One region of the Streptosporangium sp. NPDC002524 genome, then DNA from elsewhere that is predicted to be linked to it. Evidence: riboswitches for the same ligand, from Rfam matches in the RefSeq annotation. Region 1 holds a riboswitch; the other holds the start of a gene.
What was found. A riboswitch is a leader RNA that binds a small molecule or an ion and turns the genes downstream of it on or off. The one in region 1 is predicted to bind cyclic di-AMP.
Positions count from the first base shown of each region.

Region 2: linked by a shared signal. The riboswitch ahead of ABT053_RS27220 (C40 family peptidase) and the one ahead of ABT053_RS14450 (C40 family peptidase) in region 1 are both predicted to bind cyclic di-AMP.

Region 1 covers NZ_JBEOWK010000007.1:208,695-220,894, reverse strand. Annotated here, with positions in the region: gene ABT053_RS14460 (branched-chain amino acid aminotransferase) at 1-275, opposite strand, end outside; gene ABT053_RS14455 (3-isopropylmalate dehydrogenase) at 449-1,495, opposite strand; cyclic di-AMP (ydaO/yuaA leader) riboswitch at 1,635-1,868, shown strand; gene ABT053_RS14450 (C40 family peptidase) at 1,869-2,465, shown strand; gene serA (phosphoglycerate dehydrogenase) at 2,966-4,555, opposite strand; gene ABT053_RS14440 (hypothetical protein) at 4,830-5,684, shown strand; gene ABT053_RS14435 (ABC transporter permease) at 5,942-8,545, opposite strand; gene ABT053_RS14430 (PadR family transcriptional regulator) at 8,823-9,161, opposite strand; gene ABT053_RS14425 (FHA domain-containing protein) at 9,250-9,795, shown strand; gene ABT053_RS14420 (MFS transporter) at 10,129-11,517, opposite strand; gene ABT053_RS14415 (CAP domain-containing protein) at 11,887-12,200, shown strand, end outside.
Region 2 covers NZ_JBEOWK010000016.1:213,743-225,942, reverse strand. Annotated here, with positions in the region: gene ABT053_RS27225 (helix-turn-helix domain-containing protein) at 284-532, shown strand; gene ABT053_RS27220 (C40 family peptidase) at 899-1,948, opposite strand; cyclic di-AMP (ydaO/yuaA leader) riboswitch at 1,957-2,103, opposite strand; gene ABT053_RS27215 (amino-acid N-acetyltransferase) at 2,440-3,093, shown strand; gene ABT053_RS27210 (RDD family protein) at 3,322-4,380, shown strand; gene ABT053_RS27205 (histone-like nucleoid-structuring protein Lsr2) at 5,672-6,004, shown strand; gene ABT053_RS27200 (ATP-dependent Clp protease ATP-binding subunit) at 6,284-8,791, shown strand; gene ABT053_RS27195 (TIM barrel protein) at 9,169-10,119, shown strand; gene ABT053_RS27190 (HhH-GPD family protein) at 10,386-11,261, opposite strand; gene ABT053_RS27185 (hypothetical protein) at 11,405-12,076, shown strand; gene disA (DNA integrity scanning diadenylate cyclase DisA) at 12,105-12,200, opposite strand, start outside.

The DNA.
Region 1 (12,200 bases):
ACGATCGTGCCGTTCTCCTGCCGGTAGGCCTTGAGCCCCTCGAAGAGCTCCTGCGCGTAGTGGAAGACCGACGTCGCGGGGTCGAGGCTGAGCGGGCCGTACGGCACGAGCTTGGCGTCGTGCCAGCCCTGCCCCTCGGTGTAGTCGATCGAGATCATGTGGTCGGTGAAGACCTGCCCGAACCCGGGGCTCGCCAGTACCTGCTCGCGCTCTGCCGCGGTGCGAGCGTGGTCGGAGAGCTGCACGTCGAAGCTGAGCTTCTGAGCGGTGGTCATCGCACGGATCCTTCTCTTGGTGTCTGGCTTACCCTTGGGTCCATTCTGCGTCGGACCGGGTAACGGGAAACTACTCCATCCATGCCGAAAACCGGCAGTGCTGGAGAAACAAAAACGCACCTGGCGGCTCGGATGAGCCGCCAGGCGCGTCGGGGTCGAGGAGGGCGGCTTCCTCAGCCGGCTACTCGGGCGGTGATGTCGTCGCCGATCTCCTGGGTGGTCCGGCCGGCCCGGCCGGACAGCCGCTCGACCAGGTCGTCGGCGACGGCCCGCTCGACCCTGGCGGCCTCGTCGGCCAGGCCCAGGTGGTCGAGGAGCATGGCGACCGACAGGATCGTGGCGGTCGGGTCGGCCTTGCCCTGGCCCGCGATGTCGGGGGCGCTGCCGTGGACCGGCTCGAACATGCTCGGCGCGGTGCGGTCGGGGTTGACGTTGCCACTGGCCGCGAGGCCGATGCCGCCGGCGATCGCCGCGCCGATGTCGGTGAGGATGTCGCCGAAGAGGTTGTCGGTGACGATCACGTCGAAGCGCTCGGGCTGGCTGACGAAGAACATCGAGGCCGCGTCGACGTGGCAGTAGTCGGTCTGGACATCGGGAAACTCCAGGCCGACCCGGTCGAAGGTGCGGGCCCAGAGGTCACCGGCGTAGGTGAGCACGTTGGTCTTGTGGACCAGCGTCAGCTTCCTGCGCGGGCGGCCCTGCGCCTTGGCGAAGGCGTAGCGCACGACGCGCTCGACGCCGTAGGCGGTGTTCAGCGACTCCTGGGTGGCGATCTCGTGCGGCGTGTCCCGGCGCATCACGCCGCCCGCCCCGGCGTACGGGCCCTCGGTGCCCTCGCGGACGACGATCATGTCGATGTCCTCGGGGCGGGCCTTGCCCAGCGGCGTCTCGACGCCGGGGAAGAGCTTGACCGGGCGGAGGTTCACGTAGTGGTCGAGCCGGAAGCGGAGCTTGAGCAGCAGGTCGCGCTCCAGGATGCCCGGGGGCACGCTGGGGTCGCCGACCGCGCCGAGCAGGATCGCGTCGTATCCGCGCAGCTCTTCGAGGACCGTGTCGGGCAGGGTCTCGCCGGTCTCGTGGTAGCGCTTGGCGCCGAGGTCGTAGGTGGTGGTCTCCACCTTCGTGCCGACCGCTTCGAGGACCTTCAGCCCCTCGGTGACGACCTCGACTCCGATTCCGTCCCCGGGGATGACCGCCAGGCGAATGTTACGCGAATCCATGCAGGCACCTTACCGGTCCGTCTCGGTGATCGAACAGCGGTCTCACCCTCCGGACACATGCACCTTCAGACCCCCTGATCGTTTTGTCCATTTTTGCTTCCTATTGACCGTTTCGGGAGGTTTGGCTATGGTCCTCCCATTCACATCAATGCCTAATCCGTACGGGCCATCCCCTTACCGGGCCCGCACGGAGCCGGGGAACCACTCTTTACGGGATCTACCTGGCCTCGGGAACCCCGCTCCTCCCCCGGAGCGCCGTTCCCGGCCGTCGTCAGGTGGATTCCTTGGGGCGAATCAGCGCGTTCTCGCGCCGTAGGGCGGCCTCCACGCCCGAGCCCGACAGCTCACCCGGCCGGCCTTATGGAAGGAATTCATGCTGTCCGGCACAGTTCTCCCCCGCGTCCTGTCCATCTCCGCCTCCCTGATCGTCGCGGGCGCCGCGGTGTGCGCGGCCTCACCCGCCGCCCTGGCCGCCTCCCCGCCCCCCGCCCCCGGGCCCGCCGCGCTCAACACCCCCGCGCTGAAAGAGGCCCTCAAGGCGGTGGCCGTCAAGCCCGCTTGGCAGAAAGCCGTGAAGTGGGCCCTGTCCAAGCAGGGAACGCCCTACGTCTGGGGCGGCACCGGCCACGGCGGCTTCGACTGCTCCGGCCTGGTGCTCCGCGCCTACGGCGCCGCCGGGATCAAGCTCCCCCGCGTCACCAACGACCAGTACGCCGCCTTCTCCAAGAAGATCGCCTGGAAGGATCTCAAGCCCGGCGACCTGGTCTTCTTCAGCGGCCTCGGCCACGTCGGCATGATCACGAAGCCCGGCTACATGGTTCACGCCCCGCAGACCGGCGACGTGGTCAAGGAGGAGAAGCTCGACTCCTGGCGCCGCGACTCCTTCGCGGGCGCGGTGCGTCCCGACCCGCAGGGCGTTCAGCTGGCCAAGCGGGTCAAGCTCGCGACGGAAACCGTGGCCGGCGGATGAGACACGCCGGCGGATCACCGCCGGGAGGCTCCGAAGATCCCGGCGGCGAGAACGGGCTCAGCGGGTGGGGACACCACCGTTGTCCCTGCGGTCCAGAGCGGTCTGGAGCGCGTCGGTGGCCTCGTCCTCGGTCTCGTCGGGACGGTTCCAGGGATACATGTCGTACATGGCGAATCTCGTCTCGGTCGCATGCCAGCAAGGAAGGTGGTCGAGACTCCGGTCGGGACTCCGACCAGGCCTGATGTCGCGGGTCCGGATCACGGACCGCCGACGACGGGGGCTTGGAGCCGGCACGCGCCACGACACCGCGGCGAGTCGCCGGCCTGCCCCTGTCAGGCCTCGCCGCGGCAGGTAGGAATTACGAGAACCTGGCGCATATCACTCCAGGTTACCCGGCGGCGGAAACACCGTCTCGTCCGGCGTACACACTTCTCACATGCTGAGACGAGAGGTGGCCGCCGTCCCGGTCTCCGGGACGGCGGCCACCTGGGCTTTTCCGGCTAGTCGGCCAGGTCGACCGAGCGGCCGCTGTCGGCGCCGATCTCCGAGCCGATCTGGTCGATCACCTCGGCCGGGATGGCGGTGTCGACGGTGAGCGCGATGAGCGCCTTGCCGCCCTTGACGTCACGGGCCACCTGCATCGAGGCGATGTTGATCGAGTGGTCGCCGAGGATGCGGCCGACCACGCCGACGATGCCGGGCCGGTCGGTGTAGGTGAAGAACGACAGGTGGTCGGTCGGCTCGATCTCCATCTGGTAGCCGTTGACCTCGACGATCTTCGTGATCTGCCTCGGCCCCGCCAGGGTGCCGGAGACCGAGATCGCGCGGCCGTCGGCGAGGACGCCGCGGACCGTCACGACGTTGCGCCAGTCGGGGCTCTCGGAGCTGGTGATCAGCTCGACCGTCACGCCGCGGTCCTTGGCGAGCAGCGGGGCGTTGACGTAGGTGACCGAGTCCTCGACCACGTCGGTGAAGACGCCCTTGAGGGCGGCCAGCTCCAGCACGCGGACGTCGTGGGAGGCGATCTCGCCGCGCACCTCGACGTCGAGCTTGGTGGCGACCTCGCCCGCGAGGGCGGTGAACACCCGGCCGAGCTTCTCGGCCAGCGGCAGGCCCGGCTTGACGTCCTCGGCGACGGCACCGCCCTGGACGTTGACCGCGTCCGGCACGAACTCCCCGGCGAGCGCGAGCTTCACGCTGCGCGCGACCTGGGTGCCGGCCTTCTCCTGGGCCTCGTGGGTGGAGGCGCCCAGGTGCGGGGTGACGACGACCTGGTCGAGCTCGAAGAGCGGGCTGTCGGTGACCGGCTCCTTCGGGAACACGTCGATGCCGGCGCCGGCGACGCGGCCCTCCTTGATCGCGGAGTAGAGGGCGTTCTCGTCGATGATGCCGCCGCGGGCGACGTTGATGAGGCGGACGTTCGGCTTGACCGCGTGGAGCTCCCTGTCGCCGATGAGACCGATGGTCTCCTTGGACTTGGGCAGGTGCACGGTGATGAAGTCGGCCTCGGCCAGGGCCTCCTCCAGCGAGACCAGCCGGACGCCCATCTGCGCGGCGCGGGCCGGCTGCAGGTAGGGGTCGTAGGCGATCAGCTCGACGCCGAACGGCTGGAGGCGTTGCGCGACCAGCTGGCCGATCTTGCCGAGGCCGAGGATCGCGACGACCTTCTCGTCGAGCTCCACACCGGTGTACTTCGAGCGCTTCCACTCGCCGCCCTTGAGCGCGGAGTGCGCCTGGGCGACGTTGCGGGCGGAGGCGAGGATGAGGGCGACGGTGTGCTCGGCGGCGCTGGTGATGTTGGAGGTCGGCGCGTTGACGACCATGACACCGGCCTTGGTGGCGGCCTCCACGTCGACGTTGTCCAGGCCGACGCCCGCGCGGGCGACAACGCGGAGCCGGGGAGCGTTGGCGATCGCCTCGGCGTCGACCTGCGTGGCGCTGCGCACGATGAGCGCGTCCACGTCGGCGAGGGCGGGCAGGAACTGGGCACGGTCGGCGCCGTCGGTGTGGCGGACTTCGAAGTCCGCGCCCAGAACCGCGAGACCGGCCTCGGAAAGTTCCTCAGCGACCAGTACGACGGGCTTGTTCACAGGCTGGATCCTTACTAGACGGTGAGGGGTGCACGGACCTCACGTAGTCTATCGGCGCTTGTGAACGCGTTCACGAGTGTCCCGCGATCCGAGACGCCTCGATGCCCGGCGGGACGCTCCCGGAGGCTCGCGGGACGCGAGGGGACCCAGCGACACAGGAGACGGTTACCCGTCTTGACAGATCTCATGCGCTCAAAATTCAAGTTGGTATTGATCCCAGGAAAACTTCGCGATTACCCTGATAAGCCGTGGTCCACTACCTATCGTTCCTCATATGAGCATCGGGAACCCCGCTCTCGGCAACGTGCTCGCGCAGCACGGCGATCCGCACCGGCTGCTTGCGGCGCTGGCCGAATGGGGACTCCTGGTTGCCGTGCGACCCGACCGCTCCGTCGTGCTGGGCACGACCCAGGCCGGTGATCGTGTCCTGCTCGGATACACCTCGGCGGACACCTACGCGCGGCACCGTGGCAGCCACTCGCTGTCGGCGTGCGACGCCGACACCATCCTCGACATCCAGCGCGTCACCGGCGTGCGGGAGATCGTGATCGACGCGGCGGGCCCGGCGGCCGCGGCCGTGCCGATCGAGGATCTCCAGCGCTACCTGCTCTCGACGCGCAGCGGCCCCACGCCCGCGCTGTCGAGCGCGGCGCCGACGGCGTACGCGACCGGGGCGATGGCCACGGTCTCGCGTCCCGCGCCCGCGCGCCCGCCGAGAGCGCCGGTGCCCGCCGCGCCCTCCCAGCCGTGGATCCCGGCGCCCCGGCCACATCTGTCGGGCCCGATGCAGCTGGTGGACCCGGGATACCGCCGGTGCGACCACCCGATCCTGCCCGCGCTGCGCGCCGCGATCTCGCAGCTGCTCATGGACTACCCGCTCGTCCACCACGTGTGGATCTCCGAGGCCGGCACCTCCTCGGGCGCGCCGGGGATCATGCTGCACGTGAAGGTGCACATGTCGGCGGCCGAGGACGTGGTCAGGGACATCCATCGCGGGGTGCGCGCCCGGCTGCCGCAGCTCGCCGCGAGCGAGGCGCCGATCCTGATGGCGAGGGTCGCCGACGCGCGCAGCGAGCAGCGGATGGTCGAGCTGGGCGCCCACGTGGTCTGCGCCGACGTCACCGACTGAGCGACGCCTCTCCGCCGTACGACGCCCCCGGAAGCGGTTCCGGGGGCGGTTTCCGGGGATCCGGGGATCGCCTCCGGCGGGGTGACGCGGGAAGGCGGCTCCCGGACGGCGACGCCGGAAAGGCGGCTCCCCGGACGGCGGTGTTCTCGTGTCACCGTCCGGGGAACCGGCGCGTCCGTCCTCGGGCCTCCCGCGCCACGAGACACGCCACGAGACACCACGAGACGCCACGAGACGTCGCGGGCGCTAGCCGGTCGCTAGCCGGTCCTGCGGGTCAGGGTCGTCTTCGTCCGGGTGAACGCCCCCGCCACCAGGGCGGCCAGCACCGGCAGGCCGATCACCACGGCCGCGAGCAAGAGCCAGGGGATCTCGATCTTCGGTGTCGGCGGAATAGCGCGAAGCGCCTCGGCCGGCGTGAGCAGGAAGCTGTACATCCTGGACGTCATGGGCCAGGTCGCGGCGACTCCGGTCACGGAACCGGCGATCGTGCCGATCAGGACACCGAGCCCCGCGATGAATCCGGCCTGTCCGGCGACGACCAGCCTGCGCGTGCCCGGCGGCGCCCCGACGGCGGCCATCGTCGCGAGATCGGAGCGCATGTCGGCGGCGGCGAGCCCGGTGGCGACGAACGTGCCGCCGAGCACCAGAACGAGTGCCGCTCCCATGAGCAGCCACAGTGTCGGGGCGACGTCGTTCTGGAACCCGCGCTCGACCGTGACCCGGACGTCGGCCCGGGGGACCACTCCCGTGAGCTCCCACTCCAGGTCCAGCTCCTGCCGGGGAGTGAGTTCGTGCGAGGCCGGGGCGGCGTACAGGAAGCGAGGCCTGGTCTCCAGGCCGGCGTTCCGCAGGGCGGCGGGCGGCAGCACCGCGATGGCGTACTGGGGGTCGGCGACCGTGGCCAGAACCGCCGGAACCGTGATCTCGCCGGGTGTCGGTTCCTCGCCCCTGGTCGCCTCCAGGATCAGGGAGAGCCTTCCTTCCCGGATTATCCGGGGGTCGAACACCACCGCCTTTCCCGAGGCGAGCGCGGCCGACGCCACCGGGTCCCGCCGGCCCTGGACGAGCGTGAGCAGCCGCTCGTCCCCGATCGGGAGGTACCAGTGGGAGCGTTCCGCCGCGTTCTCACCGGTGAACCGGACTCTCATGCCGACCGTCACTCCCTCGGCGTCCGTCGCCTCGGCCCCCTCGATCAGTGGCACCCCCGGCAGCTCGCGCCGGACGGCGGCTCTCAGCGTGCCCCAGCGGTCGTCGTCGAGCCTCCCGGCCTGGATGGTCATGGTCCCGGCCGGGACGGCCGCCTGGAAGTTGTCCCGGTGCTGGGCGAAGTTGCTGTTGCTCGCGATGGCGAACGCGACGACCGCGGCCGTGGCGGTCATGACCGCCGCGACGGCGGACGCGGTGCGGCCCCGGTGGCGGGAGGCGTCGCGAGCGGCCAGGCGGAAGGGAAGCGGCAGCCGGGCCGCCAGGCCCGCCGCCCCCTTCACCAGCCTCGGTGCCAGCGCGACCAGCCCCAGCTGCGAGAGGACGGCGGCGGAGTAGACCCAGACCACGTTGTACCTGATGGCGAACACGGTCGCCGCGGCTCCCGCGGCGAGCAGGAGCAGCCCCAGGACCGGGCGGCCCACCCGGTCACGCACCTCGCTCCTGCGGCCGGCGAGCACCGCCGCCGGGTCCTGGCGGGCCGCCTGCACCGCGGGGACCAGCGCGGCGACGAGCCCGCTGCCCGCTCCGAGCAGGGCGACCGCCGTCACGGAAACCCAGGGGATCTCCAGGGGACCGGCCACGCCGACCACCTTGCCCAGCAACAGGGGGACGGAGGCCCACGCCAGGCACACCCCGAGGACCAAGCCGGCCACCGCCGCTCCGCAGCCGAGGACGACGCCGTCGGCCAGGACGATCAGGCGCAGGTGCGCCGGGGAGCCGCCCTGCGCGGCGACCAGCGCGAGTTCCCGGCGCCGCCGCCTGAGACCGACCGCGAAGGCGGGACCTGCGAGCAGCACCACCTCCAGCACGATCATGACTCCGACGAGCCCGATCCCGACGAGCTGGTCCTCGTCGTACGAGGAGAAGAGGAAGCCGGCGTCGTCGGGCGGATTCTCGACGACGGCACGGGACGCGACCAGCAGACCGGCCGCGTTCAGCCTCTGGACGGTGGCGAACGTGACCGGTCCGGGGGTGTCGGCCAGCCAGCCGGTGCCCTGGGTGGTACCCGGCTTGTCGAAGAGGAGCGTGCCGGGAAGGCTGACGATCTCCGCCTCGCGGATCCTGTGCGGGGGTTCGACCACGCCGACGACCCTGATCGGTCTCCTGTCCCGCGTGACCTCCAGCAGGGCGCCGAGGCGAGCCCCTCGCGCCAGGATCTCCGGGGTCACCGCGATCTCCTGGGCGGAGACCGGGACGCGGCCCCCGGCCAGGCGGTACATGCCCGCCGTCAGGGGGTCCCGCAGGTCCACTTCCCGTACGGAGACATGATCACGGCCGTCCCGGGCCACGTAGTCGACGCTGCCCTCGTACACCGGCAGGAGCCGGGTTCCGGGCTCCAGGAGCTTCTTCACCTCGGCTTCCGTCCAGGGCGGCGTCAGGCCGGTGGAGGGTTCGCCAAAACTTGCCCACATCCCGCCACGTATGTCCTGATTCACCTTTCCCCGGATCGGGCTCAGCCTGATCCGCGCGTCGGCCGCGCCGATGTCCGCCGTGAGACCCTCGCGAGGGTTGATGTCCGCGGTCTCGTAGAGGGTCAGGAAACCGGTGATGACGAGTACGGGCAGGCCGATCATCAGCATGATCAGGGCAGTGCGGCCCCTGGCGCGCCGGGCGTCCCTGCGGGAGATCCGCAACGCGGCGAGGAGGGCGCTCACGCGACCCCCTCCGCCCGCCGGGAATCCGCCCGCGGCCACCGGAGATCCGCCGGCCGCGGGCGATCCACTCGCCGCCGGAGACCCACTCGCTGCCGGAGAGCCCTTCGTCGCCGGAGACCGGTGGGCCGCCGGAGGTCGGTGAACCGCCGAGGATCGGTAAGCCACCGGAGGTCGATGAGCCGCTGGAGATTGGTGAGCCGCTGGGGATCGGTAGGCCGCCGGAGGTCGAGGGGGCGCTGGAGGTTCGCGGGTGCGCTCCGTGTGTCCGGTCGCTCGTTCATCGGGCGCTCTCCAGGAGGGGGGCGGTGGTGGCCGCCAGGGCGAGCTTGATGACCAGCTCGTCCCGAGGCCGGTCCGACTGGGCGACGGGGGTGCCGAACCATCGCTCCATCTCGGCCAGACCGGCCTCGGTGATCGAGTGGACGACCCGGCCCTGCTGGTCCTGCTCGCCGGGGCTCACCAGGCCGTCGCGTTCCAGGCGGGAGAGCGTCGTGTAGACCTGGCCGATGTTGAGTGGCCAGGTCGCCCCCGTCGACGCCTCGAACTCGGTACGCAACTGGTAGCCGTGGCGGGGCCCCTGGCTCAGCAGGGCCAGGAGTCCCTGTCGGATCGCCATGAATACTGAGTATGCATACGCAGTATCCATGAGGCAAGAGATCTGCATATTCTGGACAGGTTCCGCCCTTGGGGCCGATACTCGGAGGATGAGCTCGACGCATCCCCCGGCCCGTGCCTCCGACGGGGACCGCGATCGCGCGATCAGCGAGCTACGTGACCGTGCCGTCGAGGGACGCCTGTCGCACGACACCTTCCTCGGCCGTGTCGACATGGCCCTGCGCGCTCGCAACCAGGGTGAGCTCGACAACCTGGTCGCCGACCTGCCGCAACGCGGCCGGTTCCGCCGCATGGTCACCGAGGCCGTCGCCTCCGCCTCTGACTTCACCAAGCGTGTGGAGTCGGCCTGGCGACGCCCCAGGCTGCCCCGGCTCGCGCTGCCCGGCGACGGCAGGACCCGCTACGTGGTGGGCCGTGGCTCCGCCTGCGACCTGGTCCTCGCCGACCTGACCGTCTCCCGGGTGCACGCCGAGCTGCGCCGTGACGAGGAGGGCTGGGTCCTGGTCGATCTCGGCTCGCTGAACGGCACCCGGCTGAACGACTGGCGCCTGGTCGGCCCGGCGAAGGTCCGGCCGGGCGACGTCGTCTCCTTCGGCGACTGCGGCTTCCTGATGATCACGCCCCAGATGCTCTGACGGCCGACCAGGCCTCGGATCCCCTGACCGCCCAGGTCTCGGATCCCCCGGCCGCGCACGCCTCGGCTCTCCCCTGACCGCGTGCCTCGAATGCTCCGGCCGCACGCCTCGGGTGCCCTGACCGGCCGCGCCCAGGCCATCCCGAGCCGCACACGGCTTCCCCGGACGCACCGGCTTTCCTGGATACACCGGCTTCCCCGGACGCACCGGCTTTCCTGGATACACCGGCTTCCCCGGACCACGCCACGACCACTCGGACCGCGCTTCGGGCGCCCCCCGAACGCGCCACGGTCACCTCGGACCGTGGCGTGGGTTCCCGTGGAGGGAGCCGCCTCAGTTGTCCCGCGTCTCGACCGTGTCGGCCGGGGTCGTGGCGGCGGCGTCCTGGGCCTCCCTGATCTTCGCGGCCGTCAGGGTGTAACGCAGGGTCAGCAGGATGCTCACCCCCATCAGGATCGCGGGCAGCAGCGTTGTGCCGTACAGCACCGCCGTGGTCGCCGACTCGGGCTGGGCGACGGGGGTGGAGGGGTCGGACTCGACGAAACCGGTCGCGGCCAGTAGCCAGCCGAGCACGAGCGCGCCGAACGCGAAGACCACGGTCTCCGCGGCCGTCCAGAGCCCGGTGAACACCCCGGCCCGGCGCTTGCCGGTGACCAGGGCGTCATGGACGATCACGTCGGAGAGCATCGAGAACTGCAGCAGCTGGAGCCCCGCGTAGCCGATGCCGACGAGGAGCACGCACGCGTGCGCGTACGCCGAACCGAGCGAGCCGGAGAAGGCCATCCCCACGGTGCCCGCCATGAACAAGGCCGACGACAGGATCATCGCGCCGCGCTTGTCGTAGCGCTTGGACAGCCAGACCCAGAGCGGCATGGTGATCAGCAGCGGGCCGACGATGCCCAGGAAGAGCGTGGTGGTCGCCGCCGGGTCGCCCAGCGTGTAGGTGGCGTAGTAGGGGGCTCCGGCCAGCATGACGCCGGCCGAGAACATCTGGGCGCAGCTCAGGCCGAGCAGCACCATGAACGTCCTGTTCGAGCGGGCAGCGGTGAACTGGGCGGCGATCGACGGCTCCGCCTCGGCACGCGCGATCATCGGGGCGCGGGCCGTTCCGAAGAAGGCGGCGAGCATCGACAGCAGCAGCACGGCGCCGATGACCATCCCCATGATCCGGTGGCCGGAGACGTCGGTGCCCGCGATCGCCGGAGCGCCGGCCCCGGCGAGCAGGATCCCCAGGCCGACGAAGACCATCTTCCACTGCAGGAGCGAGGAGCGCTCGTGGTAGTCGTCGGTCATCTCCGCGGGCATCGCCTTGTACGGGACCTCGTAGAAGGCGTAGGCCGTCGCGGTGAGGAAGTAGAAGAAGGCGACGTACAGGGCGGCGGAGACGCCGGTGAGCGGGGGGCCCGCGAAGGTGAGGGCGAACGTGACCGGCAGGGTGACCGCGCCCAGGAGCATCCAGGGGCGGCGGGCGCCGAAGCGGGAGACCGTCCGGTCGGAACGCTGGCCCACCCAGGGGTTGATGAACATGTCCCAGAGCTTCGGCAGGAAGACCACGATGCCGGCGATCCAGGCGGGAACCGCGAGCACGTTCGTCATGTAGAAGAGCAGCAGCAGTCCGGGGACCGTGGAGAAGGTGGCGGTGCAGATCGAGCCGACACCGTAGCCGACGCGCACGCCGCGCGACACGGTGACGACGGCGGGGGAGGGCGCCGGGGAGACCATGCCACATTCAATCGCAGCGAGCGGGCGGCCGGTAAGACCCGGGGCGGGGCGCGACACCGGAAGACGAGAATATTTCGGCTCCGCCTGGACGGCGACTCCGGGTGACTGCCCCCCCTCCCGCCCTGCGGCGATCCAGCGGCACGACTCCTACTTATGCGCTATATGTCCAGCTCAGAGCACCTATAGATGGAAATATCCGTATTAAGGGGTCCGGGGTGTGAGCCCGGGCATCACCGGGCCCAGACGCCTCTGCGACCACTCTGGTTTACCTGGGGCCCACAGTTAATGTCCGTAATTTGCTGACAAGACCGATCCGTCCCCGACAGAATGCGGAGGCCATCCAGCGTCTAACCAACTGGAGGAACCGACATGCGCAGACCGCTAGGGGCACTGCTCTGCCTCGGGAGCCTGGCGGCCCTCAGCACGCCGATCGCCACGGCTCATGCCGCGGCCGCTCCCCAGGCCGAGTGCCGTGTGTACGCCGCCAAGCCGTACGTCACCCCCGCCGGACGGATCCAGGCCTCCGCCGCGCGGCTGGGCTGCGACGACACCGCCCTGGTCCGCGTCCGCATCAAGCGCGCCGTGGCCGGGGCCGACCCGATCGTCAAGAGCGCGTCCCGGCAGGGGACCAACGGGCGGGTGACGGTGAGACTGCGTTGCGCCCCCGGCGTCTACTACACCGT
Region 2 (12,200 bases), on a different contig from region 1:
TCCGGCGGGCCTGCGGTTCCGGCGAAACCTTGTTCTGCCAGGACTTCGGTCTCCGCAGCCAGGGGGTGCTTGCCGGCTCGTGCCTGCGCTCGATCATGACATAGCCGCAAAGGCACTGACATATCATGAGTACTTCACGTAGCGCCTGCTATGTCAATACTGGACGCACGCTATGAAGAGTGGAACTTGACGACCTTTGAACAAGGCGTTTACCGTTCCTGGCGGACGGTATTCATTTCCGGCGTCTCGCACCCGGTTTCCAGAGTGGGGGGAGTGACTCTTGATGGCATATCCAGAAGTGGATTCACGCCATGGCGACAGCCCCCTGGGCATGAGCGATATCGGTCTCAGTGACGACGACCTCGTGCTGCTGGCTGAGCTCGCCAAGGGTGTCACGGTCGATCGGGTGGGGCGTCGCCTCGACATCAGCGGCCGGACGGTCAGACGCAGGCTCAGAGGCATCTGCGACCGCATCGGCGTTGCCACGGCCATCGAGGCAGTGGCCTGGGCAGCGCGCCGCCGCCTGATCTGACACACCGCCGCGTGTCCGGCAGGTCGGGCCGGACACGCGTGCGGGGCCGGACACGTGCCCGGCCCGCACACGGGCGTACGCCGGTCGATCCGTCGGCCGCCCACCCGCCTATCAGATCCGGTCGTCGATCCGGCTCCGCCGTGTACGTTCCCGGTTCGACCACGTGCGTTCCCGGTCCGACCGCATGCGTTTCCGGTCCGACCGCGTGCGTTTCCGGTTCAACCACGTCCGATCGCGCGCGTTCTCGGTTCGACCGTGTGGTTCGCGGTTCTGCCGCGTGCGTCCCCTGTTCCGCCGTGAACGTTTCCGGTTCGACCACGTGCGCCCCCGGTCCGGGCGTACGGGAATCCGGTCGCCGGTGCCGGTTCAGGCGGCGATGCGGACGCCTCCGGCGAAGGGGCGGTTGTCGATCGTGGCGATGTGGACGACGTCACCCGTCTGGGGGGCGTGGACCATCAGGCCCGCGCCGATGTAGATCCCGACGTGGTGCAGGTCGCTGTAGAAGAAGACCAGGTCGCCGGGGCGCAGCTCGTTCCTGGAGACGTGGGTGCCCGCGGTCCACTGGTCGCCGGTGTAGTGCGGCAGGCTGATGCCGACCTTCTGGTAGGCCCACATGACCAGGCCGGAACAGTCGAAGGAGTTGGGGCCCTCGGCGCCCCAGACGTACGGCTTCAGCTGCTGGGTGAGCGCCCAGCGGGTGGCCTCGGCGGCCTTGCCGCTGCCCACGATGGGCACGTTCGTCTTCACCCGGGCGCCCCTGTTGCTGACGGCCCTGGTGCGCACCTCGCTGAACAGGTCGCTCTCGACGCGGTCGACCAGCCGCTCGATCTTGGTCCGGTTGCCGTCGATCTCCGCCAGGATCTTCTTGACCTCCGCGGTCCTGGCCTTGGCGCTGGCCTGGGCCCGCCCGGCGGCCTCGATCGCCCGGCTCACCTGGGCGACCTCCTCGCTCTGCTGCTGCTGGAGCGCGTAGTTGGTGGTCGCCTGGTCGAGGAAGGTGTCGGGGTCGGTGGCCTGCGTGAAGGCGAGCCCGGAGTTGAGGCCGCCCGACATGTAGGTGCTCTGCGCGAGGAGGGTGGCCTTGGTGCGGCGGGACGCCAGCTCGGACTCGCTCGACGCGAGGGTCTTCTTGGCGCTCTCGGCGGCCCGCTGGGCCTGCCTGAGCTTGACCCGCTCGCCGTTGTAGCGCTCCGCGAGGACGCCGATCTCCTGGTGCAGCTTCTCGGCCTGCTTGGCCAGCTGCTGGAGGCTGGGCTCGGGGTCCGCGGTGGCCGCCACCAGCGGGGTGCCGAGGGTCAGGGTGGCGAATGCCAGGCCGACGACCGCCATGCGGCGGCGCAGCCCTCGTGGCGCGCGTGCTCGGCGGCGGGTGTCGTGACCCGCGTGCTCTCCTCCGTGGTCGCGCGTGCGCTTCACCAACAGGCTCCTTCTCCTCGGCCGCCTACCGGGTTAGCTGACGGGTTCGGGCCGGAGGCAGCCCTACCGGGTGCGCCGGTCGGCACTCGGATTCACCCCGGAGGACGTGGTGGGTCCCCGGTTCCCTGCGTGGGGGGATTCGGCGGGTCAGGCTTTTTACGTCTCTGACATCGAGCACGGAGATTAGTGCACCCGTGGTTCCTGCTCAACCAGAACTGCGAATTCAGTAGAGGTTTCGCAACTGAGGTGTCACGAAAAGATCACACGTCAATATGATCAACATGGCCATTACGCTGCCTTTGCCTCGGGTGTGACGGGTGTGACGGGTGTCTTCCCAGGTCCGGGACCGTGCCAAAGGTGAGCTACGGCACACCGGAGGTGCCGTGCACCGAGCGTGGTAAAGCGACTTCCAAGGGTCACGTGCGGCCTGCGAGCTGCGGGTTAAGGGTGAACCGTAATTGAAGACCCGCGAGGACGTACGCTGAACGGTCATGGAGCAGCTTGCTGAGCATTCTCCCGGGCCGGTCATCCAGGCCCCCGGAGACGGGGAGCGGCGCGCCGGATCCGCGGGGGCGGAGCGGGGTTCGCCCGGAGCGGGGACGGCCCCCGAGGTCACGGTCCGCCGCGCGCGCACCCAGGACGTCCGGGCCGTCAGGCGGCTCGTCGACACCTACGGCGGCGTCGGCCGGCGCCTGCTGGAGAAGGCCACCGTCACCCTGTACGAGGACGTCCAGGAGTTCTGGGTCGCCACCGACGCGGAGGGCGAGGTGATCGGCTGCGGGGCCCTGCACGTCCTGTGGGAGGACCTGGCCGAGATCCGCACCGTCGCCGTCGATCCGACCCGCAGGGGGATGGGGATCGGCCACCGGATCGTCTCCGCGCTCATTCGCACGGCCGCCGAGCTGGGCCTGCGCCGGGTTTTCTGCCTGACCTTCGAGGTCGACTTCTTCGCCAGGCACGGCTTCAGGGAAATCCAGGGCACACCCGTCGCGCCGGAGGTCTACGCCGAACTTCTCGCCTCCTACGACGAGGGTGTGGCGGAGTTCCTCGATCTGGAACACGTCAAGCCCAACACCTTGGGAAACTCCCGGATGCTGCTGCATCTGACACGGGAGCCCGACTCCGATGACTTTAGAGCTGACTGATCGGAAAGGTGACTGTTGATACCTATGTCGATACCTTGTGCAGCAGCATGCATGTGCGTCTGACATTTGCCACATGCGCAGTCTAAGTGAGGTGACGCGGTGAGCACCGGACAGCCGCCGTATCCACAGGATGATCCCGACCGCGATCGCACACCGTCGGGGCAGCCGGATTACGGACAGCACAACGCGGGTCGAGGCCCTGGCGGACTCGACCCCGACGTGACAGTCGTGGGGTACAGGTCGGAGGCCTCACAGCCGAACACCGGCCCCGGACAGAGCCAGCCCGGATACGGTCAGCAGGGCTACGGGCAGCAGGGCTACGGCCAGCAGCCCGACTACGGCCAGCAGGGTGGGTACGGCCAGCAGCAGGGTTATGGCCAGCAGGGCGGGACCGGCGCGTACGGTCAGCAGCCCGGCTACGGCCAGCAGTCCTCCCACGAGCAGCAGGGCTACGGCCAGCAGCAGGGGTACGGCCAGCAGGGCGGGACCGGCGCGTACGGTCAGCAGCCCGGCTACGGCCAGCAGGGCTACGGCCAGCAGGGTGGGTACGGCCAGCAGCAGGGCTACGGCCAGCAGCAGCCCGGCTACGGCCAGCAGCCCGACTACGGGCAGAAGCAGCCCCAGCCCGGTTACGGCCAGCAACCCGACTACGGGCAGCAGCAGTACGGCCAGCAGGGCTACGGCCAGCAGCCCGACTACGGCCAGCAGGGGTACGGCCAGCAGCAGCCCGCGTACGGGCAGCAGGGCTACGGCCAGCCGTACGGCGGTCCCCCCGGGGCCCCGGCCCCGCTCGCCGAGTGGTGGCAGCGCCTGGTGGCGAGGATCGTCGACGGGATCATCCTGGCGATTCCGATGCTCATCATCACCTCGGTGATGACCGCCGTTCTCGTCACGCAGGGAAGCTTCAACACCGAGACGGGCGCCTTCACGGAGCCGAGCGGCCTGTTCCTCGCGAGCCTGCTCACCGCCCTGATCTCCGGGGCGATCTACCTGGCCTACGAGTTCTTCATGCTCAGCCGGGGCGGGCAGACGGTCGGCAAGATGGTCATGGGCATCAAGGTCGTGCCGGTCGGCAGCGCGCTGCCGCCCGGCGGGCTCAGCTCCGACGTGGCGATCAAGCGCGCCGGGGTGCTCTTCGGCCCGCAGCTCCTGAGCTGGGTCCCGTTCCTGAACTACGTGGCCAACATCTTCTCCCTGGTGAACGCGCTGTGGCTGCTGTGGGACAAGCCGCTGCGTCAGGCACTGCACGACAAGGCGGCCGGGACGGTCGTCGTCAAGATCAAGTAGTTCCCCGAATAACGGGGCCGGCGGTTGAACCGCCGGCCCCGTTTTCGCGTACAGGGGAGAAAACGAGGGGCCTTAGGGGCTCCGTATGGGTCTCGGGGTCCACGGCCACGGAAGCGCAAAACCATTTGCCGCGCCCTGAGCAACGCGGGGGAACTTATGACCGAGTCTCGCCCCGCTCGCCGGAATATTCGCGTACGGTGCCCACAACGGGCCCACCGGCGCCTGTGGGTCTCCTATGAGGCGTCAATGCCGGATCCGCCGCCGTCGGGGGTTCGCGCACTACTCACCGAATGGTCGGCCCGGCGTGCCTCCGGCATCCTCGGCGATCCCGTGCCGGATTCTCTTCTTCGCCTTCCGCCGCGCGTTCAGGACAGCCGGTGAAGGCCTTCTTACGGATCCGGATCGGGGACGCGTGGTGTTGACGGGGTTGTCCGAGGGGCTCATCGTGTTTGGTGGTTATACGGTCTACGACTATGTACTCCGTGCCAGATCGGGTCGTACTCTTGGCGAGAAAGTGTTGAAGATCCGTCTTGTTCCATACGCTTGCGTCACATCCGCTCACACCGGGGTGATGAAGCGAGCGGCTCTCCGTCCGGGCGTTCCGTCAAGGGCGGGCATTCCCGTGATGAACCCGCCCGCGGCGATCTCCGGCTCCACGGCGAGATGTCGTTCGTCCCGGCGGGCAGACCTCTTCACCAGGGGTTTCGGCACGAGCGGGCCGACGGCCCGGCGGCCGCGAACCCGGCGGGCATTGGTATTACGGAGACGGCGATGATCACCTGATCGCCCTGTCGGTTTTTCCCCGCGGCTTTACGACCGCAACCGGTAAGGCGGCTGGAGAGAAGCATTAGGCTGGAGAGAGACGGACATGGTCGCCCCTGCTGACGCGCGTCGCCGGCCGGTGGCGCTATGGTCATCTGTGGGCGGTTCCAGACCGATCGGGCGTGCCTGCGCGACCCGGGAGTCGCCGCCACATTTCCATGGTCCCCAGAAAGCCACCCACGGTGCGGAGCGAGGACGAATGTACGACGTATTGTCCGCGTTGATACCCCCGGCGGTCGTCGGCGGGGCCTTCATCTTCGGAGTCGTCAAGCTACTTCGGAGTGAAGCCGTCGGCCGGCGTCCGGCAAAACGACCCGACCCCGAGTCGCAGAAGAGCTGATCCACAGGTGCCTCGACTGCGAGTCTCGGTTGCCTGTGAGAATCGCCGGGCTCCTGGAATTGCCGCTCTTCGATCGCGGGTATATGTTTAGCTTGCGAATGAAACAATACCCGCGAAAGGATTGTGTAGATGGCCAAGCAGATCCAGGAGATTCTCATCGACGACCTCGATGGGGGCGAGGCCAATGAGACTGTCGCCTTCGCGATTGACGGCACCAGCTATGAGATTGACCTGAGTGACGTTAACGCGAAGAAGCTCCGTGACTCCCTGTCGCCTTTCGTGCAGAGCGCCCGCCGGTCCGGCGCCCTGGCTCCCCGTCGCCGCCGCGCAGGCGGAGCGCGGGCGCTCACGCGAGAGAAGAGCGCCGACATCCGGGCGTGGGCGAAGTCTCACGGCCTTAATGTCAGCGAGCGCGGTCGAATCGCCTCCAAGATCGTCGAGCAGTACGAAGCGGCTCACTAGATCGGCTCAGCGGATCGAGTGAATCATGCGGTTATGGCGGTCACGGTGGGGTCCGGTGGCGGCCATGACCGCATGATGCGTTTCGCCGACAGACAAACGTCGTTCGCTTGCGGCGTAGCGGGAACATCCCGCCCCTCGTAAGTAGTTGGATGGAGGGTGAACGCCCTGCTCTCGGGGAACGTCTTCTGCATAGAGCGGTCGCCGGGTCGGGGCTACCATGCGGGATGACAGGGCTCGGATATCCCGGACCTGCCTGACCGCTCTGTGAGGAGCGACGAGATGTTCGAGAGGTTCACCGACCGCGCACGGCGGGTTGTCGTCCTGGCCCAAGAAGAGGCCCGGATGCTCAACCACAACTACATCGGTACGGAGCACATTCTTCTTGGCTTGATCCATGAAGGTGAAGGCGTTGCCGCCAAGGCTCTGGAGAGCCTCGGCATCAGTCTTGAAGGTGTGCGTCAGCAGGTCGAGGAGATCATCGGCCAGGGTCAGTCTGCGCCGTCGGGGCACATTCCGTTCACCCCGCGTGCCAAGAAGGTCCTTGAGCTTTCGCTCCGCGAAGCCCTGCAACTAGGCCACAACTACATCGGCACCGAGCACATCCTGCTCGGCCTCATCCGTGAGGGCGAGGGCGTCGCCGCCCAGGTGCTGGTGAAGCTGGGCGCCGATCTCAACCGGGTCCGGCAGCAGGTCATCCAGTTGCTCCACGGCTACCAGGGCAAGGAGCCGGCCGCCGCGGGCGGCCCGACCGAGGCCGCACCGTCGACCTCCCTTGTGCTGGACCAGTTCGGCCGCAACCTGACCCAGGCCGCCCGCGAGGGCAAGCTCGACCCGGTCATCGGCCGGGAGAAGGAGATCGAGCGGGTCATGCAGGTCCTGTCCCGCAGGACCAAGAACAACCCGGTCCTGGTGGGCGAGCCCGGCGTCGGCAAGACCGCCGTCGTGGAGGGCCTGTCCCAGAAGATCGTCAAGGGCGAGGTGCCGGAGACGCTCAAGGACAAGCAGCTCTACACCCTCGACCTGGGCGCCCTGGTGGCGGGTTCCCGCTACCGCGGTGACTTCGAGGAGCGGCTGAAGAAGGTCCTCAAGGAGATCCGCACCCGAGGCGACATCATCCTGTTCATCGACGAGCTCCACACGCTCGTCGGCGCGGGTGCCGCCGAGGGGGCGATCGACGCCGCGAGCATCCTGAAGCCGATGCTGGCCCGGGGCGAGCTGCAGACCATCGGGGCCACCACCCTCGACGAGTACCGCAAGCACCTGGAGAAGGACGCGGCGCTCGAGCGGCGCTTCCAGCCGATCCAGGTGGCCGAGCCCAGCCTCAGCCACACGATCGAGATCCTCAAGGGCCTGCGCGACCGCTACGAGGCACACCACCGCGTCTCCATCACCGACGGCGCCCTGGTGGCCGCCGCTCAGCTGGCCGACCGCTACATCAGCGACCGGTTCCTGCCCGACAAGGCGATCGACCTCATCGACGAGGCCGGCTCGCGCATGCGCATCCGCCGCATGACCGCGCCGCCGGACCTCCGCGAGTACGACGAGAAGATCGCCAACGTGCGGCGCGACAAGGAGTCCGCGATAGACGCGCAGGACTTCGAGAAGGCCGCCGCGCTGCGTGACCAGGAGAAGCAGCTCCAGCTCAAGCGCGAGCGCCGCGAGAAGGAGTGGAAGGCCGGCGACATGGACGTCGTCGCCGAGGTCACCGAGGAGCTCATCGCCGAGGTCCTGGCGACCGCCACCGGCATCCCGGTCTTCAAGCTCACCGAGGAGGAGTCCCAGCGGCTGCTCCGCATGGAGGACGAGCTGCACAAGCGGATCATCGGTCAGGACGACGCCATCAAGGGTCTGTCCCGCTCGATCCGCCGTACGCGCGCCGGTCTGAAGGACCCGCGCCGTCCGGGTGGCTCGTTCATCTTCGCCGGCCCGTCCGGTGTCGGTAAGACCGAGCTGTCCAAGGCGCTGGCCGAGTTCCTGTTCGGGGACGAGGACGCGCTGATCATGCTGGACATGTCGGAGTTCATGGAGAAGCACACCGTCTCCCGCCTGTTCGGCTCGCCTCCCGGCTACGTCGGGTACGAGGAGGGCGGGCAGCTGACGGAGAAGGTGCGGCGCAAGCCGTTCTCGGTCGTCCTGTTCGACGAGATCGAGAAGGCCCACCCCGACATCTTCAACTCGCTGCTGCAGATCCTGGAGGACGGTCGCCTGACCGACGCCCAGGGCCGGGTGGTCGACTTCAAGAACACCGTCATCATCATGACGACGAACCTCGGCACCCGCGACATCTCCAAGGGTCAGGGCGTCGGCTTCGCGAAGAACAACGACGCCGAGTCCAACTACGACCGGATGAAGTCGAAGGTCCAGGAGGAGCTCAAGCAGCACTTCCGGCCGGAGTTCCTCAACCGTGTCGACGACATCGTGGTCTTCCACCAGCTCACGCCGAAGGAGATCATCCGCATCGTCGACCTGATGCTCGCCCAGGTGGGCCTGCGTCTGAAGGACCGCGACATGGGGATGGAGCTCACGCAGGAGGCCAAGCAGCTGCTGGCCGACCGTGGCTACGACCCGGTGATGGGCGCCCGCCCGCTCCGCCGCACGATCCAGCGCGAGCTGGAGGACACCCTGTCCGAGAAGATCCTGTACGGCGAGCTCCGTCCCGGCCAGATCGTGAAGATCGGCATCGAGGGCGAGGGCGAGAACGCGAAGTTCACCTTCATCGGTGAGAACGCGCCGGTCGACCAGGTTCCCGACTCGGCCGCCGCCATCGCGGAGCCGATCCAGAACTAGGAAAGACCAGGCATGGCCTGATCAGGCAGGGAGCAGACCCCGCCGTGAGGAGACTCACGGCGGGGTCTGCTTATTTGTTACCAAAGACGGTATCTCGCCACGACAGGTAGTACTACACTCTGTAGAGCGAGTTCGGTTGATCTCACCCAGATGATCTCAATGTTGTACGAACTGCGGTGAGGGCGGTATCGAGGTCAGCCCAGCGACGTACCGAGGAATCAGCTCCGGGAGTGACGCGGAGGTCGGTGCCCGCGCGGGATGCTTCGGACGACCGGGTCGAGCTCCTCACGGGGAGAGCTCCGGCTCACGCCGCCCTCGACGACCGGCACGGAGCCATCGGGGACGCTCACACGGAAAAGTACGCCTTGGAGGCACACATGCGTTTGCGGCACGAGGACGGGACGCTCGTTCACCTGGCCTACAACGCGGGTGTGCACCCCGCCGAGGATCTGGAGAACCTCATCGCGCACCTGACCCGGTACGCCGTGCCGGTGCGCAAGCGCCTCGGCGTGGAGCGCATGGGGGTCGGCCTCTGGCTCTCCCCGAGCGTCGCCGACCATCTCACCGCCGACAGGATCGAGCTGGTGCGCCTGCGCCGCTCCCTGGAGGAGCGCGGCCTGGAGGTCGTCAGCCTCAACGGCACCGGCGGCAGGAACCAGGAGGTCCCCGGCCCCGACTGGGCCAAGCCCGAGCGCTACCGCTACACGATGGCCCTGGCCAAGATCCTGGCCTTCCTGCTCCCGCAAGACGTTCGTTTCGGAAGCATCTCCACCATCCCCATCGGCTGGCGCCGCGACTGGCCCGCCGACCTGCACTCGATCGCCTCGCGACGGCTGGAGCGCCTCGCCCGCGAGCTGCGCGGGCTGTACAGCGTCACCGGCAAGACGATCAGGGTCGGTTTCGAGCCGTGGCCCGGATGCGTGCTGGAGACCACCAAGCAGGCCCTCGACCGGGTGGGCGGCATCGACTCCGAGCACCTCGGGATCTGCCTCGACGCCTGTTACCTCGCGGGCGGCTCTGAGGAGCCCGGAGCGGCCCTGCGCGGCCTGGCCGACACCGGAGCCCCGGTCGTGAAGCTCGGCCACGTGCACAACCACATGGCCGCCGCCTGCCAGGAGCTGCCCAGCACCCGGCCGGTGCTGGAGGACACCCTCACCGCGATGCTCTCCGGCGCGGTGAACGGCACCGCGCACATCGAGGTGGAGACCCACGACCTGGCCGTGCCGCTGAGGACCAGGGGCCCCGGCGCCCTGGTCAACATGATCGCCGAAGAGCTCGACTGGGCGCGCACCAGCCTCACCGCCCTCGGCCTGCGTCTCGCCGCCTGACCCCCGCGCCCGCCGGTCCGCCGGTCCCGCGGCGCGGCGGCGGGAGCCTTTCCCGTCGTGTACGGAGGCCTCGACGGGAAAGGCCCCGGCGGCCTCGTTCCCGGTTCGTGCAGGTTCGTGCAGGTTCGTGCCGACCGCGGGCGGCTCCGCGGGCAGGGGCCTGATCCAACCCGTGGCCCCGGCTCCGAGGCGGCCCGCGCTCCCGCCCGGCTCGTGGTCCGCGCTCCCGGCAGGGGACGGGGCCCTGCCGTTCGAGCCCGGGAGTCTCAGCCGGGAAGGCGGTACGTGCCGTCGTCGAGGACCTCGGCCAGGCCGTCCGTCACCAGGCCGTCGAGGGCGCGCTCGCGCTGCGGGGCGTCGTCCCAGACCACGTCGAGAGCCTCCTTGGGCACGGCGCCGTGGGCCTGGCGCAGCACCGCGAGGAGGCGGCCCCGGCACTGGCGGTCCGTTCCCGCGTACGTCTGGCCCTTGCGCGCAGGCCCGTCGTAGGCCGGTTTGCCCGCCAGGCGCCAGGCGCACAGGTCGCTGATCGGGCAGTCGGCGCAGCGGGCGGCGCGTGCGGTGCAGACCAGGGCGCCCAGCTCCATGATCGCGACCGCCCAGACGGGGGCGCGTTCGGCGTCCGGGAGGAGCGAGGCGGCGAGCCTGCGCTCGGCGGGCGTGGTGGCCTTCGGCGGGTACTCCTGGCCGCTGACGGCCCGCGCCAGGACCCGCCGCACGTTGGTGTCGAGAACCGCGTGGCGGCCCTGGAAGGCGAAGCTGGCGACCGCGGCGGCGGTGTACTCGCCGACGCCGGGGAGCGCCAGCAGGGCGTCGTGTTCCGCGGGGACCTCGCCGCCGTGCCGGTCGGTTATCGCGCGGGCGCACGCGTGCAGGTTCAGTGCCCGGCGGGGATAGCCGAGGCGGCCCCAGTGGCGTACGGCCTCGCCGGGGGCCTCCCGGGCGAGCGAGGCGGGCGTGGGCCAGCGTTCCATCCACTCGGTCCAGACGGGCAGCACCCTGACCACCGGGGTCTGCTGCAGCATGATCTCGCTGACCAGGATCGACCAGGGGGAGGCGCCGGGCGTCCGCCAGGGAAGGTCGCGGGCGTTGGCGGCGTACCAGTCGAGGATGGGGTCGAGTAAGCGGTTCGGCTCGGGCACCTTTCGACGATAGTGCGGCCCCGGGGCCCCTCGGCCTGCCTTCACCCGCCTCCGCCCGCCGGGGTCGCGTGTCCGGAGGCCGAAACAGGCCGGAAGCGGCGGGTCGGCTGCTGTGGCCCGCGAGGACTAACCATACTGAGCGTATGGATCCCGACACGTTCCGTAGCGATATCGGAGCCGACGTCTACTGGCGGCGTCGGATGGCCGCGCTCGTCGGTGTGCTCGTGGTGGTCGCCGTCGTGGCGTGGGCCTGCTCGTCGACGAGCGGGCCGGACGACGTCAGGGAGCGGAACTCGGCCGCCCGCCAGGAGTCGCCGGACCCGCTGGTGGCCGTCCTGCCGACCGTGACGCTCATCCCCTCGCCGACCGCGAGCCCGACGCCCTCGCCGGGGACGGCCAGGGCGTCCGCCAGGCCGAGGCGGCCCGGCGAGGCCTGCGTCTCCCCGCAGCTCGTGCTGAGCATGGAGGGCCAGGGAACGGTCTACCCGGCGGGCATCCGGCCCCGGTTCACCCTCACCCTCGTCAACGTCGGCAAGGTGATGTGCACCACCGACGTGGGGCCGCGCGCGATGGAGGTGCGCATCACCTCCGGCGACGACCGCGTGTGGTCGTCCTCCGACTGCGTCAGCGGCGAGGCCGCCGACGTCCGCGAGCTCGACCGCGGCATCCCGTACGTCAGGGAGCTGGTGTGGGACCGGCGCCGGTCCGGCGACGACTGCACCGCCGACCGCGCGGCCGCCCTGCCCGGCACCTACGTCGCGGTGGTCCACGCCCCGGGCCTGAGAAGCCGCAAAGCCGTCTTCCACCTCCGGTGACCGCCGAGGGGCCCCGCAGGGCGGGGCCTCAGACGTAGCGTTCCAGGATGGACGACTCCGCCAGCCGGGACAGGCCCTCGCGGATGTGGCGGGCCCTGGCCTCGCCCACCCCGCCCACCTCCTG